DNA from 3 places in the Micromonospora sp. NPDC049257 genome. Region 2 is predicted to be linked to each of the others. Evidence: riboswitches for the same ligand, from Rfam matches in the RefSeq annotation. Region 2 holds a riboswitch; each other region holds the start of a gene.

Region 1 (5,260 bases), on a different contig from region 2:
TCGGCGCGTCGCTCGGCTTCCCGGTCGGGATGAGCGCCGCCGCCGACGACGAGGAGCACGCCCCCGCCCGGGTCAGCGTCGTCGCGGTGATCGGTTACACGTCGTTCCTGGCCAGCCCGCCGCTGCTGGGCCTGCTCGGTGACCACGTCGGCATCCTGCATGCCCTGCTGGTGGTGCCGGTGCTGCTGATCCCGACGCTGGCCCTGGTGCCGGCGACTCGTCCACCGGCCGGCGTCGGGCCGTCGGAACACACCGCTCCAGTACAGAAAAACTAACAGTTCCCGGCCCGCACCGGTATCGGGTGCGCGGCCGTTACGCCGGGTCGTCGCCGCTGGCTAGGGTCGCCGGATGCCAACTGAGATCACCGCCGCAGCGGCGGGCCGCTGGACCCTGGGCGACCGCACCGTGCACCGGATGGGCTTCGGCTCGATGCGGCTCACCGCCCACCCCGACCGGGACCGGGCGCTGCGCGTCCTGCGCCGGGCCGTCGAACTGGGCGTCGACCACATCGACACCGCCGCGTTCTACGTCTCGCCGGGCGGCACCCTGAAGGTCGGCACCGGCCCCGCCCGGTACGCCACCGAACTGATCCGTGCCGCCCTCGCCCCGTACCCGGAAGGGCTGGTCATCGCCACCAAGGTCGGCTTCCGGGCCGACCCGACGACCGGCACGCGCGAGGAGGCCAGCCCGGCGCAGCTGCGCGCCCAGGTGGAGGAGAACCTGCGTCGGCTCGGCCGCGACCACCTCGACCTGGTCAACCTGCGGATCGTCAAGCGGCCCGCGCCGGACTCCGTGGCCGAACGCTTCGGTGCGCTGGCCGAGCTGCGCGACGCCGGTCTGATCCGGCACCTGGGCCTGTCCAACGTCCGCGTCGACCACCTCGACGAGGCGCAGACCATCGCCCCGGTGGTCTGCGTGCAGAACAACTACGCCCTGGACAACCGCGGCGACCAGGACGCCATGGTCCGCGAGTGCGGTGCCCGGGGGATCGCCTACGTGCCGTTCTTCTCCCTGACCGGCGTCAACCGCGAAGGCGGGGCACGTACCGACCACGACGCGGCCGTACGCGCCGTCGCCCGCGCCCACGACGCCACCCCGCAGCAGGTACGCCTCGCCTGGACGCTGCACCAGGGCCCGCACGTGCTGGCCATCCCCGGTACCGGTGACCCGGCCCACCTCGCCGAGAACGTCGCAGCCGCCGCGCTGCGACTCACCCCCGACGAGCTGGCCGCCCTGGGCTGAACGGTCCCGGGCGTGGCGCGTACGCCCGGGGGCGTCGAGGTCTGCCCCGTCCAGCCGGTTGTCACCGGGCTCGCAGCGCCCTGCCAGGCAGGGGTGTTCCACTGGAGGGACGCCGAGGAGAGGACGGGCAGATGGGCTGGTTCAGCCGACGGACCCGGGCTGACGAGGGCATCCCGACCAAGCTCGATCGGGAGGCCACCCGGGACGACCTGACCGCGTTGGCGGACTTCGTGGCCGCCCACCGGGGGGTGGAGTTCTATCTCGAACCCGAGACGACCGCCACCGACACCACAGTGGTGGCGATCGCGCACGACGGGGAGTGGATCCGCCGCCGCACCGGCTCCCCACGTACGGCGGCGAAGCTGGCCCACCGGCACGCGGTGCCCCTCTACGAGGCGGCGAAGACCGGATACCCGGAGCGGATGCGGGCCTGGAACCGGACCCACCCCGAGCGTCGCCTCCGCTGACCCCTCAGCCGCTGCGTAGAGGGTGGCCAGGGGTCTGCGGGGTGGGTGTCTGTGGGGGCGGGCCGTGGGGTGCGGCCGTGGTGGTGGGCGCGGCCGTTGGCCGCGCCGGCGGCTGCGGGCCAGGGGTGTGTGGGTATGTCGTCGCGGGCCCTTTCGAGCTGATGACGGTGACGGATCGGTCCCCCCGGGTGGGACGGCCCGGCCCGACGCCCGTCCGGTCGGGTCGGACCGTGCCGACCCCGAGTCGTTGACGTCATCAGCTCGACAGGGTGCGAGAGAGGTGTTCCGACCGCCAGGGACGGTCGGCCCCGGGACGGTCGGTCCCGGGACGGTCGGTCCCGGGACGGTCGGTCCCGGGACGGTCGGTCCCGGGACGGTCGGTCCCGGGACGGTCGGTCCCGGGATGGGTGCCTCGATCGGCTCCGCACCGGCTGGTGGCGGCCGGCGGACCTCCCTCAGGCGGGTTGCGGGTCGCCTCGGAGGATCTGCGGGTGCGCCGCACGGGGCGGCTGCGGGTCGGCCGTCGGGCGGGGCCGGACCCACCCGTGGGATGCGCGGGGCGGGCGGCTGCCGGCCTCGCCACAGGGGTCGATCGGTGCCGTCGCGGGGCCGGTGGCCACCGTTGACCTCGGGGTGAGGAGTATGGCAGCATTCGCGGCCTGACGGCAGTGAAGGAAGTCGGTGCGATTCCGACGCGGTCCCGCCACTGTCACCGGGGAGCGATCCCCCCTCGTGAGTCACGACCGTGCGTGCACGGTTGGAAGGCCGGGGGTGAGCGTCGATCCGGGAGCCAGGATACTTCGGCCGTCGGAGAACCCCAGGGCGTGGACACCCGAGGAGGACCCGATGACGCACAGCGTCACTGCCGACCCCATCACGGTCGGTGATTTCTGCATCACCGTCGAGCCCGCGCCGCCGCGTGCTCCCACCTCTCCCACCGTCGCCGGCCGCCGCCGGGGCGGTCGGCCTGCCACGTACCGCTGACGGCCGGTCCGGGTACCCCGCCGCAGGCGGGTGCGTCGTACCTCCGCCGCCGCTGACCGGCGTCCCTCCCGCCCCGCTCGGCCCGGCCCTGTGGTCGAGCCGGACGTCACTCTCCGGAGCCGAACGTGCGCATCCTGCTGCTGTCCACCGCCGACACCGATCTGCTCGCCGCCCGGGCCAGCGCCGCCGACTACCGGCTCGCCAACCCCACCCGGGTCGACGTGGACGCGGTGCCGGCCCTGCTCGACGGGGTCGACCTGGCCGTCGTACGGCTGCTCGGTGGTCGGCAGGCGTGGCCGGACGGCCTCGCGGCGGTGCTCGGCTCCGGCGTCCCCACGATCGTGCTCGGCGGCGAGGCGGTGCCCGACGCGGAGCTGATGGCGGCCTCCACGGTGACCTCCGGGGTGGCCACCGAAGCCCTGTCCTACCTGGTCGAGGGGGGTGCGGCAAACCTCGCCCAGCTGGCCCGGTTCCTGTCCGACACGGTCCTGCTCACCGGTGAGGGCTTCGACCCGCCCACCCCCACCCCGCCGTACGGCATTCTCGACCGTCGACCCCCGACCGCCCCGGTCGACCCGACCGCCCCGGTCGACCCGATCGACCCGGCGGAACCGGCGGCCGGGCCGGACGGGCGGCGGGCGGACGGCGACGGGCGGCCCACGGTGGGCATCGTGTTCTACCGGGCGCACGCGCTGGCCGGCAACACCGACTTCGTGCACACCCTGGCCGACGCGGTCGACGCGGCCGGGGGGAACCCGCTGCCGATCTACTGCGGATCGCTGCGCGGGCTCACCCCCGGTGCCGGGCCGCTGGACCTCTTCGCCCGCTGCGACGCGCTCGTCGTCACCGTCCTCGCCGCCGGGGGGACGGTCGCCGCCGACGCCTCCGGTGGCGGCGACGAGGACGCCTGGGACGTCGGCGCGCTCGCCGCCCTCGACGTGCCGGTGATCCAGGCGCTCTGCCTCACCAGCACCCGGGACCAGTGGGCCGGCAGCGACGCCGGACTGTCCCCGTTGGACGCGGCGATGCAGGTGGCGATCCCCGAGTTCGACGGCCGGATCGTCACCGTGCCGTTCTCGTTCAAACGCATCGACGCCGACGGGCTGTCGGTCTACGCCGCCGACGCCGAGCGGGCCGCCCGGGTCGCCGGGATCGCCGTCCGACAGGCCCGGCTGCGGCACCTGCCCCCCGCCGACAGGCGGCTGGCGATCGTGCTCAGCTCCTACCCGACGAAGCACTCCCGGGTCGGCAACGCCGTCGGCCTGGACACCCCCGCCTCGGCGGTACGCCTGCTCGCCGCCCTCGCCGCCGCCGGATACCACCTCGGTGACGCGCCCCCGCCCACCGACGGGGACGCCCTGATCCACGCACTGATCGCCGCCGGTGGTCACGACGTCGAGTGGCTCACCCCGCAACAGTTGTCCGCCGCCGAGGCCCGGGTGCCGGGGGAGACCTACCGGCGCTGGTTCGACCAGGTGCCGGCCGACCTGCGGGACCGGATGCGGGAACACTGGGGTGAGCCACCCGGCCAGCTCTACACCGACGACGGTGACATCGTCCTGGCCGGGCTGCGGTTCGGCAACGTCACCCTGCTGATCCAGCCGCCGCGCGGCTTCGGTGAGAACCCGATCGCCATCTACCACGACCCCGACCTGCCACCCAGCCACCACTACCTCGCCGCGTACCGGTGGTTGGCCGCGCCGGTCGCCGACGGCGGGTTCGGTGCCGACGCGGTGGTGCACCTCGGCAAACACGGCACCCTGGAATGGCTGCCCGGCAAGGGCCTCGGCCTGGCCGCCGACTGCGCCCCCGACGCCGTCCTCGGCGACCTGCCGCTGGTCTACCCGTTCATCGTCAACGACCCCGGCGAGGGCACCCAGGCCAAGCGGCGGGCGCACGCCGTCGTCGTCGACCACCTGGTGCCCCCGATGGCCCGCGCCGAGACCTACGGCGACCTGGCGAAACTCGAACAACTGCTGGACGAGTACGCCACCGTGCAGGCCCTCGACCCGGCGAAGGTGCCGGTGGTCCGGGGGCAGATCTGGGAGCTGGTGCGCGTCGCCGAACTGCACCACGACCTGCACACCGAGGCGATGCCCGACGCCGACGACTTCGACGACTTCGTGCTGCACCTCGACGGTTACCTGTGCGAGGTCAAGGACGTGCAGATCCGCGACGGGCTGCACATCCTGGCCGAGGTGCCCACCGGTGAGCCCCGGGTGAACCTCGTCCTCGCCGTGCTGCGCGCCCCCCAGGTGTGGGGCGGCGCCCAGGCCCTGCCCGGCCTGCGTCAGGCCCTCGCCGCCAGCTACGACCTCGACGAGCAGGCGCTGCTCGCCGAGCCCGGGGCGCGGGTGGCGGTGCCGGCGGCGCTGACCGACGTCGTCGACGGGCCGTCGGTCACCGCCGCCGACGCGGTGGACCTGATCGAAGGGCTGGCCCGGCGGCTCGTCCTCGGCATGGAGACCCTCGGTTGGGACCCCGCCCGGGTCGACGAGGTGGTCACCGAGGTGACCGGTGGGTCCTGCCCCGACGCCGCCGAGGTGCTGCGGTTCGCCGCCCGCGAG
Region 2 (5,260 bases):
CGGGTTCTGCGCGCCGTAGCGCGGCGCGATGCCGAGCTGGGTGAGCCGCCGGTCGGCGACATGCTCCAGATAGGCCCGCATGTCCGCGAGCGACAGCCCCGACACGCCCTGGTCGAGCAGGTCCTCGGCGAACTGCACCTCACACTCGACGGCCTCGGCGAGCATCTCGGTGACCTGACGTTCCAGGTCGGCGTCGAACAGGTCCGGCTCCTCCCGCCGGGCGGTCTCCACCACGTCGAAGGCGAACGCCATGTGCATCGACTCGTCGCGGAACACCCAGTTGGTGCCCGACGCCAACCCGTTGAGCAGACCCCGGGACCGCAGGAAGTAGACGTAGGCGAACGCGCCGTAGAAGAACAGCCCCTCGATGCAGGCGGCGAAGCAGATCAGGTTGAGCAGGAACGCCCGCCGGTCCGCCCGGGTACGCAGCTCCCGCAGCTCGAAGACCGAGTCGATCCAGCGGAAGCAGAACTCGGCCTTGCGCCGGATCGACGGGATGTTCTCGATCGCGGCGAACGCGGCGAACCGCTCCTGCTCGTCGGGGACGTACGTGTCGAGCAGGTTCAGGTAGAACTGCACGTGCACGGCTTCCTCGAACAGCTGCCGGGACAGGTAGAGCCGGCCTTCGGGAGAGTTGACGTGCTGGTAGAGGTTGAGCACCAGGTTGTTGGCGACGATCGTGTCACCGGTGGCGAAGAACGCCACCAACCGGGACACCAGGTGCCGCTCGGCCGGGGACAGCCGCTCCAGGTCGGCCAGGTCGGAGTGCAGGTCGACCTCCTCCACCGTCCAGGTGTTGCGGATGGCGTCTTTGAACCGGTCGAAGAAGTGCGGGTAGCGCATCGGCCGCAGGGTGAGGTCCATGCCGGGGTCGAGCAGCAGCTGCCGCCCGGCGGTGCGGGGTTCGTCGACGGTGGTCACTGGCACGCCTCGCAGCTCTCGGGGTTCTCCAGGGAACAGGCCAACGCCTCGGCGTCGGCCGCCACGACCGGGGCGACGGTGACGGTGGCCTGCTGGATCCGGGTCGCCGGACGCGACCGCAGGTAGTAGGTGGTCTTCAGCCCGGACTTCCAGGCGTACAGGTACATCGAGGACAACTTGCCGATGGTCGGCGCGCTGAGGAACAGGTTCAGCGACTGCGACTGGTCGATGTACGGCGCCCGCGCGGCGGCCAGGTCGATCAGCGCCCGCTGCGGCAGCTCCCACGCGGTCCGGAACAACTCCCGCACCTCGACGGGCAGGTCGACGATGCCCTGCACCGAACCCTCGGCCCGCTTGATCTGGTCGCGGATCTCCGACGTCCACAGGCCGCGCGCCTTCAGCTCGCGTACCAGATAGGTGTTGATCTGGAGGAACTCCCCGGACATGGTCTCCCGCTTGAACAGGTTGGACACCTGCGGCTCGATGCACTCGTAACAGCCGGCGATCGACGCGATCGTGGCGGTCGGGGCGATCGCCACGAGCAGCGAGTTGCGCAGGCCGTGCGCCGCGATCCGGGTGCGCAGCGCCGCCCACCGCGCGGCCTGGGTGGGCTCGACCCCCCACAGGTCCGGGTGCAGGTCACCCCGGGCCGCCCTGGTCTGCGGGTACGCCGGGTGCGCGCCGAACCGTTCGGCCAGGCCGGCCGAGGTCTCCAGGGCGGTCAGGAAGATCTCCTCCTGGACCCGGGTGGACAACTCCCGGGCCCCGGCCGAGTCGAACGGCAGCCGCAGCGCGAACAACGCGTCCTGCAAACCCATCAGCCCCAGCCCGACGGGCCGCCAGCGCGGGTTCGACGCCGCCGCCTGCTCGGCCGGGTAGTAGTTGATGTCGATCACCCGGTCCAGGAACACCACCGCCGTCCGGACCGTTGCGCGCAGCTTGTCCCAGTCGACGCCGTCGCCGGTGAGGTGCGCGCCGAGGTTGACCGAGCCGAGGTTGCACACCGCCGTCTCGGTGTCGCTGTTGACCTCCAGGATCTCGGTGCACAGGTTGGACAGGTGGATCGTGTTGCCCGGCACGCCGGTCTGGTTGGACAGCCGGTTCGACGGGTCCTTGAACGTCATCCACCCGTTGCCGGTCTGCGCCAGGGTGCGCATCATCCGCCCGTACAGGTCCCGGGCCTTCACCGTGCGGACCGCCTTCTTCTCCGCGACCCGGTACGCGGCGTCGAACTCCTCGCCGTACAGGTCGGGCAGCTCGGGGGCGTCCGACGGGTCGATCAGCGACCAGTCGCCGTCGGCCTCGACCCGGCGCATGAACTCGTCGGGGATCCAGTTGGCGAGGTTGAGATTGTGGGTACGCCGGGCCTCCTCACCGGTGTTGTCCCGCAACTCCAGGAACTCCTCGACGTCCGGGTGCCAGGGTTCCAGGTAGACGCAGGCGGCGCCCTTGCGCCGGCCGCCCTGGTTGACCGCCGCCACCCCGGCGTCGAGGGTCTTCAGGAACGGCACGATCCCGTTGGACCGGCCGTTGGTGCCCCGGATCAGCGCGCCCCGGCCCCGCACCCGCGTGAAGGAGATGCCGATGCCGCCGGAGAACTTCGACAGCTTCGCCACCTGGTGGTAGCGCTCGTAGATCGAGTCCAGCTCGTCGCGCGGCGAGTCGACCAGGAAACACGACGACATCTGGGTGTGCCGGGTGCCCGAGTTGAACAACGTCGGGGAGCTCGGCAGGTAGGCAAGCGACGACATCAGCCGGTAGAACCCGACCGCCTCGTCGGGCGTGGTGGACAGCCCGCAGGCCACCCGCAGCAGCCAGAACTGCGGGGTCTCCACCACCAGCCGCGACTGTGGGTGCCGCAGCAGGTAGCGGTCGGCCACCGTCCGCAGCCCGAAATACTCGAACCGCAGGTCACCGGCCGGGTCGACGGCGTCGTCGAGCTGCCGGGCGTGCCGGGCCACGAATGCCGCCGTGTCGTCGGCGATCAGGCCGAGGCCGTGGGCGTACCGGATGGACTGGCTGAAGCTCTCCACCGCCTGCCCGCGGACCTCCTCGTCCACGTACGCGGCCAGCAGCCGGGCCGCCAGCCGGGAGTACTGCGGCTCCGTGCCGATCAGCTCCGCCGCCGTCTGGATCGACAGCTTGTCCAGCTCGGCCGTGGTCGCCCCGTCGTAGAGGCCGCTGATCGTCCTGGTGGCCACCCGCAGCGGATCGACCTCGTCCAGGTCGGTGGCCCACCGGGCGACGGCCGTGACGATCCGGTTGACGTCGACCGGCTCGGTGTCGCCGTCGCGCTTGCGTACCCGCATCGCCGGCCGGCGTGACTCCGCGCCGTCGACCTCGGACGGTGGGCGCTCCGCTACGTTCGTCATGACCTCTCCTCGCTGTCACCGATGGCCATCGGACGCGGGAGAACGCCAACGGGCACGGCACGACGGCCGGCCCGGGTGCTGGCGTCGGTCGTCCCGCGCGACCTCCGACCGCCGCGCGCAGCAGCGCACGGCGCACTGGCAGGTCTTCGGACTCGCGGGCGTGACCGGGGTCGCCGGTCGCCTACTGGCCGTCGCTTCCCAGACCTGGCGGTCCAGTGCTCGATGACGGCGGTCGTTCCCACTTACCGCTGCGGGGCAGTCCCGGATTTCCACCGGGTTCCCTGTTGCCTCGACCGGACCACCGGGCCCGGTCGAACCAGCTGCGTGGCACACCATATATGGCGTGGATGGGGGAGAGGCAACACTAGATGTCGCGTCGGCGTGTCAGATAACTCTCCTCCGACCGGTCGGTGGCCCGCAGTGACGCCAGCAGCCGCAGGGCGTCCGCGTCGGCGCTGCCGGGCTCGGCGGTGAAGACCAGCAGGACCGGGCCGGGGTTGCCGGGCAGCGGGTAGGTGTCCCAGTCCAGGACGATGTCACCGACCCCGGGGACCTGGAAGGTCTTGGTGCCGCTGACCGACCCGCGCACGTCGTGCCGCGACCACAGCCGCCGGAACTCGGCGCTGCGGATGCTCAGCTCACCGACGATCGCGGTGGCCCGGGGATGGGTGGGGTCGGTGGCGACGGCGGCACGCATCATGCCGATGTAGTCCAGTGCCTGCTGCTCCCAGGACGCGCAGCGCCGCACCGGGGACGCCGCCTCGTCGAACATCAGCAGCAGCATGTTGAGCCGGCCCGGCGGGAGGTCCGCCGGATCGCCGAGCAGCGCCACCGCCCACCGGTTCCAGGCGAGCAGGTCCAGGTGGCGGCCGAGCACCACCGCCGGGGTGTCCAGCACCCGCAGCAGCCGTCGGGTGCTCTCCGGCACCCGCTCCGGGCCGTGGTCCACCCGGGCCGGTACCGGCCGGCGGGCGGCGCGGGCCAGGGTGAACAGGTGCCGGCGTTCCTCGTCGTCGAGGGCGAGCGCGGCGGCGAGCGCGTCCAGCACGTGGTCGGACGGGCGGACCTCCCGGCCCTGCTCCATCCGCTGGTAGTAGTCGGTGCTCAACCCGGCCAGCAGCGCCAGCTCCTCGCGGCGCAGCCCGGTGACCCGGCGTCGCCCGCCCGGCTCCAGGCCGACGTCGCGGGGGTGCAGCCGGCCGCGTCGGGCGCGCAGGAAGTCACCGAGTTCGCGGGCGTACGGATGGGTCATGGGGCCAGTGTGACGCGGCCCGGACCGGGGTGGGTAGGACTGCGGGACCTAGGCGACCGGGGACGACCGAGCCCGGCCGGGTGGCCCCTAACGTCGGCGTCCCCACCCCGACCGCTCAGGAGCAGCAGATGACCTGGACCGCCGACCACATCCCCGACCAGCACGGCCGTACCGCCGTGGTGACCGGCGCGAACTCGGGCCTCGGCCTGGTCACCGCCACCGCGCTGGCCCACCGTGGTGCGCACGTCGTGCTCGCCGTCCGCGACACCGCCGCCGGCCGGCAGGCCGGCAGGCGCATCGGCGGGAACGTCGAGGTACGTGAGCTGGACCTCGCCTCCCTCGCCTCGGTCCGGGCGTTCGCGGCGGGACTGGCCGCCGCCCATCCGAGGATCGACCTGCTGGTCAACAACGCCGGTGCGGTGCTGCTCGGCCCGCGCCGCACCAGTGTCGACGGCCACGAGCTGCACCTCGCCACCAACCTGCTGGGCCACTTCGCGCTGACCGGTCTGCTGCTGGACAACCTGGCCGCCGCGCGGGCGGCCCGGGTGGTCCACCTCAGCTCGATCACCCACCGCAACGCACACCTGGACTTCGCCGACCTGATGGGCGAGCGCGGCTACCGGGGCGCCGCCGCGTACGGCCGGTCCAAGCTCGCCACCACCGTCTTCGGCGTCGAGCTGGACCGGCGGCTGCGCGCCGCCGGAGCACCGGTGCT
Region 3 (5,260 bases), on a different contig from region 2:
GGTAGGGAACGCCGTCGTGCGCGTCGAAGCGCGCGCGGAGGATGTCGTGGTTCGCGACGACCCGGGTCATCGCGGTCTGTAGTGCCGAGTGATCCAGGTCGCCGTCGATCCGGTACAGCACGGCGACGTTGTACGTCGGTGTGCCGGGGGCGAGTTGGTCGAGGAACCACAACTGTTCCTGGGCGAACGACAGTGGCAGTTCAGCCGAATCCGTCGCGTGTGCCGAATTCACCAGGGCCTCGGTCACTACCTCTCCTTCCTACAGACACCCGCAATCTGTCGAAAAAGCGCAAACTCGTGTCGCGTAATCACGGAGATGTCAGTGCCCGGGAGCGAACCCGGCGCTGTTTCGCCACGGGGTGACCTACGGTGAATCAACTTGGACAGCATCATCGGTCGGTGCCGGATATTGCTTCGATCCATTGCCACAGCTAGCGACCAGAGTATGACCGACGGTAACATTAGCGATGGGGTGCGTCAATACGTATTGATGGCCGGCCGGGAGTTCGCCGGCGGGGTTGCGGCTGATTTGAGCTGGTCCGTATGGCTCATGGTCAGGTGTCCGTAGCGCTGTCCATCATGGTGAACCGTCCCGGTTTCGGCGCAGTCGGCGGTCACTGCGCGTGGCGGACGCCCGGAGGGCGGTGCACCACCAGGATCCCGCCGGGGAACGGGGGCGGACCTGGCCGACCGGACAGCCCCGCAACGTCACGCCGACGCGCCGTCCGGCGTGGTGGCCGGACCGTCCCGCGGGTGCCGACCCCCTCACCACGGGCGGCAGCCGGCAATCACGGCGTCGCGTTCCCCGCCCGACGCCGGCACCACCCACGGCGCACGTGAGGACAATTCCCTTCCGCATCGTGCGGACACGACCCCAAGTGGTGACCGGCGACAGCTTCCCGAGCGAACACACATTCAGCCACGACACCATTTTCACCCTCGGGGGAAATTGGCAGGTCCTTCGCGGCTGCCGCGTACGCCGGACTGCTAGCCTGCCGATCAGCGGAAACGCCCGTCGACCCAGCGCGAAGGGAGCATCCCAGTCGTGACGACAATTCGCATTCTTGGCCGCGCCGCACCATGGAGGACACTGTTCCTCGCCATTGCCGTCGCGGTGGCCCAACTGCCGGCACCCGTCGCCGGTGCCGCCGCCAGGGGCGACCGACCCGCCCTCCGTTGGCGGGCCGACGACGCGCTGTCGAGTTCCCGCTTCGCGCTGGCGGCGGCCACGGCGCCGGACGGGTCGATCTTCGCGATCGGGGGTGCCGACGCGGCTTCGGTCACCACGGTGGTGGAGGTCTACACGCCTCGGACGCGGCGGTGGAGGGCCGGTCCGTCGCTGCCCCGGCCCCGGTACCGCCATGCGGCGGCCACCGGCGGGGACGGGCGCGTCTACGCGATCGGTGGCAGCTCTCCCGGTGCCGAGGGAGCGTTCCTCAGCTCCGTGCTCGCCCTGACGCCGGGCGACGACCACTGGGTGCCCGTCGCGTCGATGCCCAGCGGACGGCAACTGCTCGCCGCGACGGCCGGCACCGACGGCCGGGTCTACGCCGTCGGCGGGGACCGTCGCGGCTCGCTGTCCACCCTGGAGGTCTACGAGCCGACGGTGGACCGGTGGACCACCGCGGCGTCGATGCCCACGCCGCGCTACGAGATGGGGGTGACCGGCGGACCAGACGGGCGGATCTACGCGATCGGCGGCTGCGGGGACGGCGTCCTGAACGTCCTCGACGTCGTCGAGGCGTACTCGCCCACCACCGACACCTGGGCGACTCTCGCGCCGCTTCCCAGCCGGCGGTGTCTGGTCGACGCCACGACCGGCCCGGACGGCCGGATCTATGCGACCAGGTGGCTGTGAACTGGTCACCGACCCTTCGGGAAGACCGGTCGACTGCGTGGACACCACCCGGGTGGACGCGTACTCACCCGACACCGGCACCTGGGCGACGGTCACCGGCACCACCACCGCCCATCGTGAAGGCGCGGCGGTCACCAGCGGCAGGAGGATCTTCGCGATCGGTGGGCACACCGCCGGGGTGGAGTCCGCGCGGGTGACCGCCCGCCGCCCGCCGGGGGCGTGACCGGCCTGCGTCACCGGCACGGGTTAGCATCGGCGGCGGCATGATCGTGCGAGGTGCCCCGCGGGTGCGGGGAGAATCGGGAAGCCGGTGTGATTCCGGCACGGGCCCGCCGCGGTGACCGGGGAGCGACCGTCCAGGCGCGAGGAGCGCAGCCACTGGCCGTACGGCTGGGAAGGCGGACGGGTTGGCGTCGATCCGGGAGTCCGAAGACCGGCCTCGCGTCGACCGCCCGCCCGTCCGGGGTGGGCCGAGCGCAGCGGGAGCCTGCCTGTGGAACTCTACGACGCCATCCACCGCCGCCGGGACGTCCGGGCCCAGTTCACCGGGGAACCGGTGCCGGACGGCGCCCTGCACCGGATCCTGGACGCCGCGCACGCCGCACCCAGCGTCGGCTACTCACAGCCGTGGGACTTCGTCCTGGTCCGGGACCCTGCCATCCGTCGTCGGTTCCACCGGCACGTGCAGGCCGAGCGGGCGACGTTCGCCGCCACCCTGGACGGCGCGGCGGCCGAACGGTTCGCGGGCATCAAGATCGACGGGGTGTTGGAGTCGACGCTGTCGGTCGTCGTCACGTACGACCCGCAGCGTGGGGGCCCGGCCGTGCTCGGGCGGCACGCCATCGCCGACGCCGGTCTCTACTCGGTCTGCCTGGCCATCCAGAATCTCTGGCTCGCCGCCACCGCCGAAGGGCTGGGCGTCGGGTGGGTCTCCTTCTACCGGGAGTCGTTCCTGGCCGGGCTGCTGGGCGCACCGGCCGGCATCCGGCCGGTGGCCTGGCTCTGCGTCGGGCCGGTCACCCACCTGGAGTCCGTGCCCGACCTGGAACGGCACGGGTGGCGTCGACGCCGACCTCTCGCCGAGGCGATCCACCACGACCGTTGGTTGCACAGCTGAATCCCCATTTTCCATTGTGGATGACAGCGCGCCTCGTCGCTGCAACACTGTTTTCGGTCGATCCCCCGCCGACTTCCTGAGTGCCCACTGATGGATTTTGACAGCGATGGGACAGCCATTGGATCTGCACAGGGTAGTAATCAGCCATCCTGAATCCTGCCCGAGACAGGTTGACTTCATTGGTACCGACGACCGGCACGGCGCCGCCGCTGCACCGGCGGCCTTCCCCGCCGGACTTCGCTTCGGGGTTCACCGGTGACGCGAGGCGGTCGTTGTCGCCGCGGGTCACGGCGACCGGTGGCAGCTCACGGAGAAACCAGCCCCGAGCGCCCGCCTGACTGCGGTCGGATGTCCCCCGGGCCGACGAACACAGCCTCGACGAGCGCGCTGAGTACGCCGACTCATGCCTGGTCGGGTCGGACCGTCCACGCTGAACCGCGTGACTTCTGAGGCGGCCGGTGCACGTCGGTGGGGTGGCCCGATCGTGGGGCTCCTGGTCCTGGTCTGGATCGGCGGGCTGATCGCGGCAGCCGTGTGGTGGCTGAGCATCGGCTTGGCGCAGTGGAACGCCAACTACGACGGCCGGCCCGACGAACTGGTGGGCCTCGGACGCCAGGCGAGCCTGGCCCTACTGGTCGCCGCGTTGGTGGCGATCGCCGGCCCGGCAGTCATCGCGCTCGTCGCGTACCGGCTGCGGCTGGTCCGAACCGCGATCGTCTTCCTGGTGCTGACCGTCGTGATCGCCGTGCCCGCCCTACCGTTCGCCGCATCCGTCGGGCGGGGTCTCACTCCGGTGCCGGCAGACACGACGCCCGGCCCGCCAGGGCACTGCGTGGAACTCAGCGGCGGCGACAACCGCTGCCCGGGCGGCTGACGGGAGCGGGAGCAGCAGGGTGTGCCGGGATGACCGGGCAGGCGGCCCACCCGGAAACGACGGAAGGACCGGGGTGGTGCTGGCTTCCATCCGTCGAGGTGCCGGCCTGGCGTCGACCTGTCGGGATTACGCGGGTCTCGACCATCACCCCGTGACAGGATCCGCCCGCCCTCCTTGCCTACTGGTCGTGACGGGCCTTGACCGCAGCCGTACGCAGCGCATCGATCGCACCCATGTTCAGCTCGGCCCAGCGTTTGAGCTCGCGCAACGGACCGACGAGCGTGTCGCCGAGCGCTGTCAACGAGTAGTGCACGGCGGGCGGACTCGTGGGTTCCACCCGGCGGCGGGCGAGGCCGTCGCCTTCGAGTTGACGCAGGGTGTGGGTGAGCATCTTCTGGGACACACCCGGCATGCGGCGGCGCAGCGCGGCACGAGCCGGACGACGTTCGTCGGTGGCGTCGCCGGGTTCGCCCACGTCCAGTCCCCCACGCGGATCTCGTTCGCCCTCCCCGAGGCCGACGCCTCCCCCGGGCCGACGTCGATGTTCTTCCTGCTGCCTGGAGTCGGCGAGGTCCTGCGTGTCAACGGCACGGTCACCTCCCAGCGGCGAGCACGGACCACGGTGGTGATCAGGCAGGCGTGGGTCCACTGCGCGCAGGCCATCCTCCGGTCCGGCCTGTGGCAGCCACCCACCCAGCAGACCGCGTCGGCCCCGCAGATCGCCCTCGACGAGCCGCTGGGGGCACCCGGTGTGGCCGAGTTCCTCGCCGCAGCGCCGTTCCTCGCACTGTCGAGCTGGGACACCGAGGGTGGCAGCGACACCAGTCCCCGAGGCGATCGGGGAACGGTGGTCCGGATCCTCGACGGTCGGACGCTCGTGCTCCCGGACCGCAGGGGCAACAAACGCGCCGACACGCTACACAACCTGCTGCAGGATGAGCGGCTCGCCTTCGCCGCGCTCGTGCCCGGCCGCAGCGGGGTGCTGCACGTACGCGGGCGCGGCGTGGTAACCGACGACCCGGCACTGCTACGGACCCTCGCGCTGCGCGGGCTGGCACCGCACGCGGCGCTCGTCATCGACGTCGAACACGCCGAGGTGACCGGCAACGACGCGGTGGCCCGGGCCCGGCTGTGGCATCCCGGCGCACACCTCGACCGCAGTGCCGCGCCGGATCTCACCATGATCGCGTTGGAGCACCTCGCCACGAACTCGGCGGACGCGCCGGGCGGGCCGCCTGCGGCACTGTTCAGGGTCATCGGCGCGATCCCGGGGCTGTCGCGGGCGCTGCGGGTGGTGATGCGCCGCGCCTACCGCTCCGCGCTGCGTAAGGAGGGCTACGCCGACATCGCGGACGGGCGACGGACCGACGGCGACCGGGCCGGAAGTCCGCTGCGGGAGGTGCGCATCGTG

Evidence for each region. Region 2 has a riboswitch for cobalamin ahead of AB0K25_RS16125 (ribonucleoside-diphosphate reductase subunit alpha). Riboswitches for the same ligand answer to the same signal wherever they lie in the genome.
Region 1: it holds a riboswitch for cobalamin, as region 2 does, so the genes downstream of both, cobN (cobaltochelatase subunit CobN) here and AB0K25_RS16125 (ribonucleoside-diphosphate reductase subunit alpha) in region 2, are expected to answer to the same signal.
Region 3: it holds a riboswitch for cobalamin, as region 2 does, so the genes downstream of both, bluB (5,6-dimethylbenzimidazole synthase) here and AB0K25_RS16125 (ribonucleoside-diphosphate reductase subunit alpha) in region 2, are expected to answer to the same signal.

What each region holds. Positions count from the first base shown of each region.
Region 1 covers NZ_JBFAQU010000012.1:79,280-84,539, reverse strand. The annotation lists gene AB0K25_RS19000 (MFS transporter) at 1-275, shown strand, start outside; gene AB0K25_RS18995 (aldo/keto reductase) at 349-1,242, shown strand; gene AB0K25_RS18990 (hypothetical protein) at 1,374-1,709, shown strand; cobalamin riboswitch at 2,381-2,510, shown strand; gene cobN (cobaltochelatase subunit CobN) at 2,819-5,260, shown strand, end outside.
Region 2 covers NZ_JBFAQU010000009.1:77,200-82,459, reverse strand. The annotation lists gene AB0K25_RS16130 (ribonucleotide-diphosphate reductase subunit beta) at 1-864, opposite strand, end outside; gene AB0K25_RS16125 (ribonucleoside-diphosphate reductase subunit alpha) at 918-3,293, opposite strand; cobalamin riboswitch at 3,413-3,629, opposite strand; gene AB0K25_RS16120 (helix-turn-helix transcriptional regulator) at 3,658-4,545, opposite strand; gene AB0K25_RS16115 (oxidoreductase) at 4,674-5,260, shown strand, end outside.
Region 3 covers NZ_JBFAQU010000013.1:12,550-17,809, forward strand. The annotation lists gene AB0K25_RS19585 (amino acid adenylation domain-containing protein) at 1-247, opposite strand, end outside; gene AB0K25_RS19590 (kelch repeat-containing protein) at 1,046-1,858, shown strand; gene AB0K25_RS19595 (hypothetical protein) at 1,896-2,081, shown strand; cobalamin riboswitch at 2,116-2,315, shown strand; gene bluB (5,6-dimethylbenzimidazole synthase) at 2,352-2,975, shown strand; gene AB0K25_RS19605 (hypothetical protein) at 3,415-3,849, shown strand; gene AB0K25_RS19610 (helix-turn-helix domain-containing protein) at 4,028-4,240, opposite strand; gene AB0K25_RS19615 (2Fe-2S iron-sulfur cluster-binding protein) at 4,229-5,260, shown strand, end outside.